DNA from 3 places in the Aneurinibacillus sp. UBA3580 genome. Region 1 is predicted to be linked to each of the others. Evidence: riboswitches for the same ligand, from Rfam matches in the RefSeq annotation. Region 1 holds a riboswitch; each other region holds the start of a gene.

Region 1 (3,279 bases):
ACATTTACCTGTTTTCATCCTTTTTTGTGCTATATTACGAAGAAAGAACAAGATGAAGCTGGCGAATTTGTTCCATAATGCTTTGCCTCTCCGCTCTGAGAAGCAGTACTTTCCATTTTAATTCCTCAAATAGATGCGGTTCTTTGCTGTGGCAAAGCTGACGATAAACGAGCACCAAATCTTCATTAATCTGATCAAACTTCTTCCACAATCCCTCGCTAACCATTTGGTGCAACTCCTGACGAAGCAGTTGATCTTTGTTATGCAAAGCAGCCAGAATTTGTTTCTGCCATTCGATATCACCAATTTTTTTAGCGTAAATATAAAGATCCAAATGGTCATTCACCCATGTTTCCATCATCTCTATCTCCCTCCTCGTTCGCTTGCTTTCTCAAATACCTGAAAAAACACAGCACATCTTCTTGTTTATTGGGCTACCGCGTCCTCTTCTGATGTTCTTTCAAAAACAATGTTCCATTCAGCAGCTTTTTTACGTTCGCACAGGTACCTCCTGGTTTTGCTTGATAACGGTAATAAATTCATGCAAAGAACGCTTGAGTCGCTGATTGTTTTCTTCATCTACACGAATGGTTCCATCGCTGACAACTTCAATGCTTGAATCTAGCAAATAGACGCCGCCCAGAATATAACGGGCTCCCAGGGCCGAAAGCACCGGTTTCAGTGCATAATCAATACTTAATAGATGACTTAATGTACCTCCTACAGCCAGCGGAAGTACAACTTTGTTCGCCAGCGCATCACGCGACAATAAATCAAGCAGCGCTTTCAATCCTCCTGCATACGCCGCTTTGTATACCGGGGTTGCAATAATAACGCCGCTCGCCTCTTCAATTAATGTACTGATGTTGTGTACAACAGGACTATCAAATCTGCCATAGACTAAATCCTCTGCAGGAATATCACGCACGGTAAACGAAACCGTATGCAATCCCTGATGCCCGATCAGAGTGTTCAGATACCGAACTACAGATGAAGTACGGGAGCTAGGAGAAATGCCTCCAGAAATGCTAATAATATCTGCCATTTTATTTTCCTCCATTATGAAATCATGTACTAAAAAAGGCTCCCACTCCCTTGCGCACCGGCAGGCAAATAGAGCAGGAGCCTTCGGTTGACCGATCGGCTGTCGATGTGGTTTCGTGTGCTACTTTCTTTTGGACGAGAATCTTGATACGTTGGTTGTTGAAGAAGACGAGCGCTGAACCGGGAAGCGTTGCTTTTCCAAACGATCGATTTGTGTAATTTTTGAATCATGGATGGCGATTTGAATCGATCCATACTGTAATCCTTGCAGCGCATCCAAAATATAATCGATCATTTGGTTTTGTTCTTCTTTTTCTGCGGACACATAAACACCTCCTTACCCCTGTGAGATAAGGAGGCGATATCAGCACATTCCTTATCTCTCAGGAAATTCTCCTGCTGGATGTAGCACCTTCCCGTGTTCTTCGCCAACGAAAGAACACAGGGGTTGCCGGGCTTCATCGGGCCAATCCCTCCGCCTCTCTTGATAAGTCATCTACCTTTTTTGCTTGTTGGCACCATCATAATACAATTAATCCTAACGGTCAACTAGGAATTTTAGATCTATTTCCCTTTTACCTAAAAAATATGAAAACTTCTATTTCCACTTTAATTTTCAGAAAAAATTTTTTAGGTATGTTCAGGTCAACAAATCCGTTTCCTTCAATACAAATTCGCGGTTTCTTGAAAGCAATGAAGATCGATCGGTTTTGTGCCAGCCCACTCTGCTGCCTGTAATCTCTATGCTGCTGGTTCGGTGGTAATCTGTAATCTCTACTTCAATCTTTTTCCGTACCTAAATGCATCCCAAAAACTATATCCTTTTACAACGGCTAAACACATATTTCTCGCGCTTTTAGCATCCCGATAGATCACATAAAGATACGGTATGATTTCTTGCTTCTTTATCATTTCTTTGCTAAGCATTATCACCTGTATTTTTCCGGTCGCAATCTGGCCATATTATAGAAAAGGCCTTCTGATTCTTGCTATTCAGAAGGCTCGTTACCCTAATAAATATTAATACTGCTTAAACCAGGTTTAGGTTCCTATCTTTTTAGCATAATTAATAAGCATAGACGCTACAGCCAAAACTAGACCAGTAGCAGAAAACAACATAAGAGCAATAAAGTAGGAATCTGTGATAGATACAATAAAACCAATACAAATGGGTGTAATAATACCTGAAATATTCCCTAAGAAACTCATACACCCTGCTACCATACCGACGTGTTGACGTTGGGCGATAGCGGCAGGCACAGTCAGGTATAATCCGGTCCAACGAAGGAAAAACAGTGCAATAGCAAGTAAGGTAATAGCCATGTTCACCGAAGTTATGTGTCCTAGGAGGAAAATCGAAATGCCGGTCACCACCCCAGAAATAGACAGGAGCGTACGCATGACCGTATTATGACTTCCTCCTTTCTGTCTCCAAAAATCCGCAATCCAGCCGCCAATTAATTCTCCGACAAATCCTGCACCAAAGATAATAAACACAGACGTGCCTATACTCTTTATATCTAAATGTTGTGTCTTAGCTAAATACATTGGTCCCCATGTCATCAAACCATAATATACGGTGCAATACGCAAACCAACCTAAGCACATAAACCAGAAACTACCACTTCTTACGTACTGCTTAATTCCGACTGCTCCCGTAGACAAGATCTCAGCGTTATTATATTCCTTATTAAGCTCAGTTTCCAGGTATTTACGTTCCGCTTCATTTACTCTTGGATTCGTGGAAGGATTTCCTCTAATAACCCTCCAGGTAAGTAATCCAATTATAATAGTGAGAATCCCTGTTCCGATCAAGGCACTGCGCCATCCACCGAACCAGGCCATAAATCCTACAATAATCGGTCCTCCTATTGCTGTTCCCAGTGGAGATCCACTGTCAAGAAGGGTAGCACCACGACCTCTTTCCTTAGAGGTTAACCAGATAGACTGTAATTTTCCTCCCGCCGGATAAACAGGTGCTTCTGTCACACCAAGTAGAAAGCGTAAGGCAATAAGCATCTTACTACCGTTAACAAATCCCGTAAACAGTTGTACGATTCCCCATAATACCGTTGCGCCTGCTACCACACCGGCAGGTTTATACCGGTCCGCAATCCAGCCGGAAGGAATTTGCATTAAAGCATATCCCCAGAAAAAAGAACTTAATATCACGCCTGTAATGGCCGGGTCCAGGTTTAAGTCCTTTGTTATGACAGGTAAAGCGATTGATAAAGC
Region 2 (3,279 bases), on a different contig from region 1:
CTATCCCATTTCGTGTACACGATTTGCTTGTCCCCTTCTTTTGCGCTTAAAAACTGGAACTCCAGACAGCCAGGAACATTGCGCATACGCTCCGCGCTTTTGGCAAACATTTCTCCCATGCGGCCTTTCATCGCGGCCGGAACATGCAGTACATTCATGACAACGTACATGGTGAGCCCACCTCCATAAAATATCAATCCCTTTCACTATAGCAAATCCATCTGTGCTTTTCCAATTGCAAGCGTACAAACTTTGTCAAGATTACCGTGTTTCCATATGTTCCAATAGTTAAAATATGAGGTATAATAAAGTGAAAAGTACTCTTGGGAGAGGAGACATAGAAAATGGCAATTATTTTAGGAGTTACATTCCTGGTGCTTGGCGCAATTTTCACGGCTGGATATAATGAAGACAAGACTTGGGGTCTATAAATCAGCAAAAAACCACCATGGCATCTCAGCCGCAACCCCGACATGAAAATCGTGGGAAGGGCGGCGCTGACTTTTGGGGTACGAAGGGAAAGAGAGAAGAGAACGAGAGGATGATTGCAATGGGGAAAAAGGCGAACGCCTTTTTCCCCCCTGGATCTTATTTCCTCTTCCCTTTCCTTCTTTTCTCATGATTTTCACAGAAAAAGGCAAAGAGCGAATGGCTCTTTGCCTTTTTTGTCTTCCATATCATTAGAATACAGGAATAACCGCGCCTTTGTACTTCTCATCGATAAATTTCTTCACATCTTCGGATTTCAGTACTTCAATCAGCTTTTTGATTTCTTCACGGTTTTCGTCGCCTTCTTTAACGGCTACGATGTTCGCGAATGTCTTCGCCGCATCGGAATCTTTCTTCTCTACCGCGAGCGCCTGGTCGAATGTCAGACCACCTTCCATCGCGTAGTTTCCGTTTATAACTGCGTAGTCGACTTCGTTAATCGCGCGCGGCAGCATAGATGCCTGCATTTCTTTAATTTGGATGTTATGCGGATTTTCTACGATATCCTGCTTGGACAGGCTGTTCAGCTCTTTGCCCGGTGTCAGCTTAATCCAACCTTTGGACTCGATCAGTTTGAGTGCGCGCGCACCGTTCGACACATCGTCCGGAATAGCGATAACTGCGCCGTTCTTCGGCTCGGCCGCTTTTTCTTTACCAGGATACAGGCCCATCGGCTCTAAGTGGATGCCGTCTAATGCCTTAATGTGTGTGTTGTGCTTTTTGTTAAACTCATCAAGATACGGAACCGTTTGGAAGTAGTTCGCGTCAATTTGCTTTTCTTCAAGTGCAGTATTCGGAAGCACATAATCATCGAATACTTTTACTTCCATTTCTACGCCCTGCTCTTTCAATTTATCTTTTACATGTTCAAGAATTTCCGCATGTGGAACGGCGCTTGCTCCTACAACAATTTTCTTTGTTTCCTGCTTCTGATCACTACCGTCAGCTTTTTGGTCACTGTTATTGCCACCGCCTCCGCATGCTGCAAGTACACCAACAGTAAGCAGCAGAATCATTGCTACGATCCACTTTTTCATCATCTGTTCCCCCTCTTCACTACCAATTATCTTTTTATTTACTCGTGTGTCTAATCAAGTTGCTATTTGCACCACGTATGCGGGCCCTGCATACGTAATACAAAAAACCCTCTCCGGCAGACCAGAGAGGGTTTATTTCACATTTATACCACACTCTTATCTGTCAGGATAGAATATCCTGCTGGAATTGGCACAGCATTCTCCGTAACACGGAAAATCCGCTGCCGGGCTTCATCGGGCCAGTCCCTCCACCTCTCTCGATAAGCGAGATGCATATTTAGTTGCACTGAAAATTATATTACGCATCTTTTAAATACTTGTCAATTATTTTTTTAATAAAAGATATATTGTCAATCGCAAGAAAAAATTCCCGTACGATTGACAAGCTGATCATGCAGCTCTTTCAGCGTCCCATGCGCATCAACATGGTGCTGCGGTACACCTCGATCAATTTTGTAGTCTTCGACCAAAAATGTTTTCAATCCAACTTCTGCAGCCACCATATCCTGCTGCATATCGTTGCCGATCATAATTGCGTTTTCCGGTTTGATGCCGATACGCTCACAGATTTCCAGGAAGTATTTCGGATTGGGCTTGCAATAGTGTGACGTCTCAAAAATAGTAACATGCTCAAAGTCATTCTCTAGCAAACCGGCCCACTTCATACGCTCCCGAATGGCTATCCCCGGAAATACCGGATTCGTAGCAACAACCAGCCTGTAGCCCTGTTTTTTCGCTTCTTCTACTACTTTCAGCGCGTATGGATGCGGTTCAATATCTTCTTTCAGCAGCGGAAATTCTTCCGAATAAAATTTATCGAATAACGGCCAGATATCCCCCTGTTCCACACCGCACGCCGCAAGAAAATGTTCCCGAAAAATTTCTTCGTTTGTACGTTCCGCTCCAGCGTCTTTCATCATCTGCTTTGTCGCATTCCATACGGACTTGACCAGCAGCTCCGGATCGACGAGGTGGGCGGTATATTCCCCCAGCCGCTTCATATAACGGTTCAGAAACGCTTCCGTATCCAGCATCAGCAGCGTTCCGTCCAAATCGAAAAATATTGCTTTCTTTGCCATACAAAGCTCCCCTTCTTTCATCGTCTTATCTCCTGCTTTATCTTCTATTTCATACCGGGATATCCAATTTGCCTTAGCGCTTCATACAGTACAATCGCAGCGGTATTGGACAGGTTCAGCGATCGGGTTGCGTCTCCCATTGGAATTCGAATGATTTGCTCGGGATACTGCGAGAGGATATCCTGGGGAATACCCGTCGTTTCCTTACCGAAAACAAAAAAATCACCATCCCTGTACTTTACTTCGGAATGGTATTTGTTACCGCTCGTTTCGATAAAGAAAAAACGACCGTCCGAATGCTTTGCCGCAAAGTCAGCAAAAGACTGGTAATATGTAATGTCCACCGCGTGCCAGTAATCAAGCCCTGCCCGTTTTAAATACCGGTCATCTGTCGAGAATCCGAGCGGTTCAATCAAATGGAGCTTCGTACGGGTTGCGGCACACGTCCGGGCCACATTGCCCGTATTGGCCGGAATTAACGGCTCATGCAGCACGATATTCAACGCCATTCACTTGTTCACCTCATGTTTTATCATAGCACAAAAATGCCAATCAACATACATGAACAGCCATTCAAACTATACCGAAGCAAGCTCCACAGAGCATCGTCCGGCTCCGTCCCTTATAAAATATGAAAAAATCGATATTGAATGTTCGGTGTATAAGCGGTTGAA
Region 3 (3,279 bases), on a different contig from region 1:
TACTGATGTGGACGGTGTATATACAGCAGATCCACGCATTGTTTCTTCTGCAAGGAAACTGCCCTATATCTCTTATGATGAAATGCTTGAGCTGGCGACGCTTGGAGCCGGGGTTCTCCATCCCCGTGCGGTGGAATGCGCAAAGCAGCATCGTGTCTCTTTAACCGTTCGCTCAAGCTTTGGCACAGAAGAAGGAACCATGATTGGGGAGGAATCGAATATGGAGCAAGGGTTGGTTGTTAGCGGAATTGCTCACGATAAAAGCGTGGCGAAAATTACGGTAGCCGATATGCCGGCCAAATTGAATGCAATGTCCAGACTATTCGCCACACTGGCGGAAGAGCATATTAATGTAGATGTTATCGTACAAAGTGCTTATGAAGCTAATACAACGAATGTATCGTTTTCTGTAAGCGGTGAGGAAGTAAAACGGACGCTGGATGTTTTGCTTAAGCATAGGGAAGAACTTGAGTTTGGGTATGCGGTGGCAGAGGAAGACCTGGCCAAAGTCTCGATTGTCGGAGCCGGCATGATTACGAATCCGGGTGTGGCAGCCCGGATGTTTACCTGTCTGGCTGAGGCAGGCGTGGAGATTAAGATGGTGTCTACATCCGAGATTAAAGTTTCTTGCGTCATTCCGCTGGCTCAGATGGAAGCGGCGGTACGCAGCCTTCATACGTCCTTTGGACTTGATGCCAAAGAAGCTGCCATGGTATATGGAGTATAACAAACATAAAAAAGAGCTCGCCGTCTTTTGAACGGCCGGGCTCTTTTTTGACGTAACGGATCATTATGCGGTGATGTGGCTTTTGCGAAGGGAGGCCGGAAGAAGACCTGCCGCAGCGAGACGTCGGCGGACAAGCACTCCGATATAGGAAGCGACCGCAATCTTAACCAGGTCAGGCAGTACGAACAGCCCCATACCGAAAGCAAATGCCTGGTTCCACGGTAGGCTCAGTACGAATTTTAACTGAGTGACACCGCATGCATAGATGATGGCCAATCCGACTACATTCGCAAGCAGCGCGCGGAAAAATGTGATATCCTTGTTTTTAAGCAACGTACCCATGACGAACACGGCTATAACATATCCGATTAAGTATCCGCCTGTTTTGCCAACAATGATGCCGAACCCGCCGGAAAATTGGGCAAACACCGGTGCGCCTACAGCACCGAGCAGTAGATAGAGCAGAACAGCGATTGTTCCATAGCGTCTTCCTAGAATGATAGCGGTAAGCGCGATAGCAAAATTCTGGAGAGTAAAAGGAACCTGCGGAATAAATGAAAAAGAAATCTGAGCAAAAACCGCTGTTAGTGCGCAGAATAAGGCCGAAAGAATCATCATTTTCATGTTTTCGTTTCGCATGAGCTTTCTCCTTGTCTTATGTTAACCTATTATAATACTGAGTTTACAAAACGAACTTTCTTTTTGTCAATATTGACATTAGTCAGTAAAAAACGTAGTATTGAACTAACTCGCAGAAAGACGGAATACAATAAGATAGCTCTTATCAAGAGAGGCGGAGGGACTGGCCCGATGAAGCCCGGCAACCCCGTGCATGTGTGCGGATGAGGTGCCAATTCCAGCAGAACGGTTTAAACGTTCTGGAAGATAAGGGGAGGACGATGAGCTATGAACGCCTCTTCCTTATAAGGAAGAGGCATTTTTTATAAGTTGGTTCGCCGCTACGGTATGGTGCGGAGAGAAAAAGAGCAGAAGGGAGTGACGAGCGCATGATACAGAAGATGGTGATAGACGAAATAAAACTGGAGTGCGGTGATACGCTGAGACAGGTTGAAGTGGCATTTGAGACGAGCGGAACGCTGAATGAGGAGAAGACGAATGCGATCCTCGTTTGTCATGCGCTTACCGGTGACGCATGCGCAGTCGGAGATGAAGAACAGCCGGGATGGTGGGAAGGCCTTATCGGTCCCGGACGCTATATTGATACGAATAAATACTTTGTGGTGACGTCGAACGTATTAGGCGGATGTTCCGGTACGACAGGTCCTGCTTCCCTTAACCCGGAGACCGGGAGGCCATATGGCGCGGATTTTCCGGTAGTCACCATACGGGATATGGTACAGCTGCAGTATCTAATGGTGAAGCGTTTAGGGATAGATAAATTGTTTGCCGTTGTTGGAGGCTCAATGGGCGGAATGCAGGCTTACGAATGGGCGGTTATGTACCCGGAGATGATGCATCTTGTCCTGCCTATTGCTACATCGGCCCGGCTGTCTGCGATCGCCATTGCATACAATGATGTGGGACGGCAGGCCATTCTGTCCGATCCGGAGTGGAAGAGAGGACATTATTACCCGGGGAAAGGACCGGTCAACGGATTGTCGATTGCCCGTATGTTAGGAATGATTACGTATCGTACGGCTGATTTGTTTGAGTATCGTTTCGGCCGGCGTTTGAAAGACGAACGGGATGTAACCCAGTTTGATTCCACATTCAACATCGAGAGCTACCTCCGTTATCAAGGGCAAAAGCTGGTCGAGCGGTTTGATGCCAACAGTTACCTGTATTTATTGAAAGCAATGGACTCGCACGATATCGGGCGAGGACGCGGAGGTATTAAAGCGGCGCTGGAACGGATTCAGGCCAGGGTGCTTTCCATCGCTATTTCGAATGACTTGCTGTATCCTGCCGATCATCAGGAAGAAGTAGTGGAGATGCTGAAAGCCTCGCACAAAGAAGTGGAATATCACTTTGTTGAATCCATTTACGGTCATGACGGGTTCCTTGTGGAGTTCGTAAAGATCGGTCCACTGGTAGAACAGTTTATTGAAAAATATAATACCGGTATTTTTAAACAATCGGCAGCATCAAGATAATCATTTTGGTATCGGCGAATTTCGACAATTTGTCCGTCGCTTTCCTTGACGCTGTCTCTTTGACGGAGTAAAATGAATTTGTCACAAAGTCTTCATTTATTTTTAAGGCTTCCTTGGGAAGCTTTTCTTCATGTCATGCATGTAGAGTAGAGCGGATAAAGGGGGAGTTTAGAGAGAAAAATGAAGTGGTAGGGGTGTTTCGAGAGAACTGTAGAGAAGTCGGAGAGAAATTGGGTGTGTTAAACGTTTTTGTGAAAAAAGTGTCAGACTAGAAAAATTGTAGCGGATCCTTGTGAAAGGGGGAATTTATGCAATGATGAATCATCGGCATTTTTTTAACCGTAAACTACATTCCCTGCTAGGCGTTGTACCCATCGGGGGATTCTTATTCGTCCACTTGCTAACGAACTATTATGCAACGCGCGGTGAAGAAGCTTT

What was found. Region 1 has a riboswitch for S-adenosylmethionine ahead of B2899_RS12280 (YezD family protein). Riboswitches for the same ligand answer to the same signal wherever they lie in the genome.
Region 2: another riboswitch for S-adenosylmethionine. It lies ahead of B2899_RS16280 (MetQ/NlpA family ABC transporter substrate-binding protein); the one in region 1 lies ahead of B2899_RS12280 (YezD family protein).
Region 3: another riboswitch for S-adenosylmethionine. It lies ahead of metX (homoserine O-acetyltransferase MetX); the one in region 1 lies ahead of B2899_RS12280 (YezD family protein).

Annotation. Positions count from the first base shown of each region.
Region 1 covers NZ_DFMZ01000081.1:21,844-25,122, forward strand. Annotated here, with positions in the region: gene B2899_RS12270 (hypothetical protein) at 35-361, opposite strand; gene ssuE (NADPH-dependent FMN reductase) at 491-1,045, opposite strand; gene B2899_RS12280 (YezD family protein) at 1,166-1,369, opposite strand; SAM riboswitch class I at 1,418-1,538, opposite strand; gene B2899_RS12285 (MFS transporter) at 2,086-3,279, opposite strand, start outside.
Region 2 covers NZ_DFMZ01000117.1:3,461-6,739, reverse strand. Annotated here, with positions in the region: gene B2899_RS16285 (antibiotic biosynthesis monooxygenase family protein) at 1-170, opposite strand, end outside; gene B2899_RS16280 (MetQ/NlpA family ABC transporter substrate-binding protein) at 681-1,529, opposite strand; SAM riboswitch class I at 1,680-1,793, opposite strand; gene B2899_RS16275 (HAD family hydrolase) at 1,877-2,605, opposite strand; gene trmL (tRNA (uridine(34)/cytosine(34)/5-carboxymethylaminomethyluridine(34)-2'-O)-methyltransferase TrmL) at 2,650-3,114, opposite strand; gene B2899_RS16265 (amidase domain-containing protein) at 3,228-3,279, opposite strand, start outside.
Region 3 covers NZ_DFMZ01000118.1:4,006-7,284, forward strand. Annotated here, with positions in the region: gene B2899_RS16325 (aspartate kinase) at 1-727, shown strand, start outside; gene B2899_RS16330 (biotin transporter BioY) at 791-1,366, opposite strand; SAM riboswitch class I at 1,506-1,619, shown strand; gene metX (homoserine O-acetyltransferase MetX) at 1,735-2,841, shown strand; gene B2899_RS16340 (succinate dehydrogenase cytochrome b558 subunit) at 3,155-3,279, shown strand, end outside.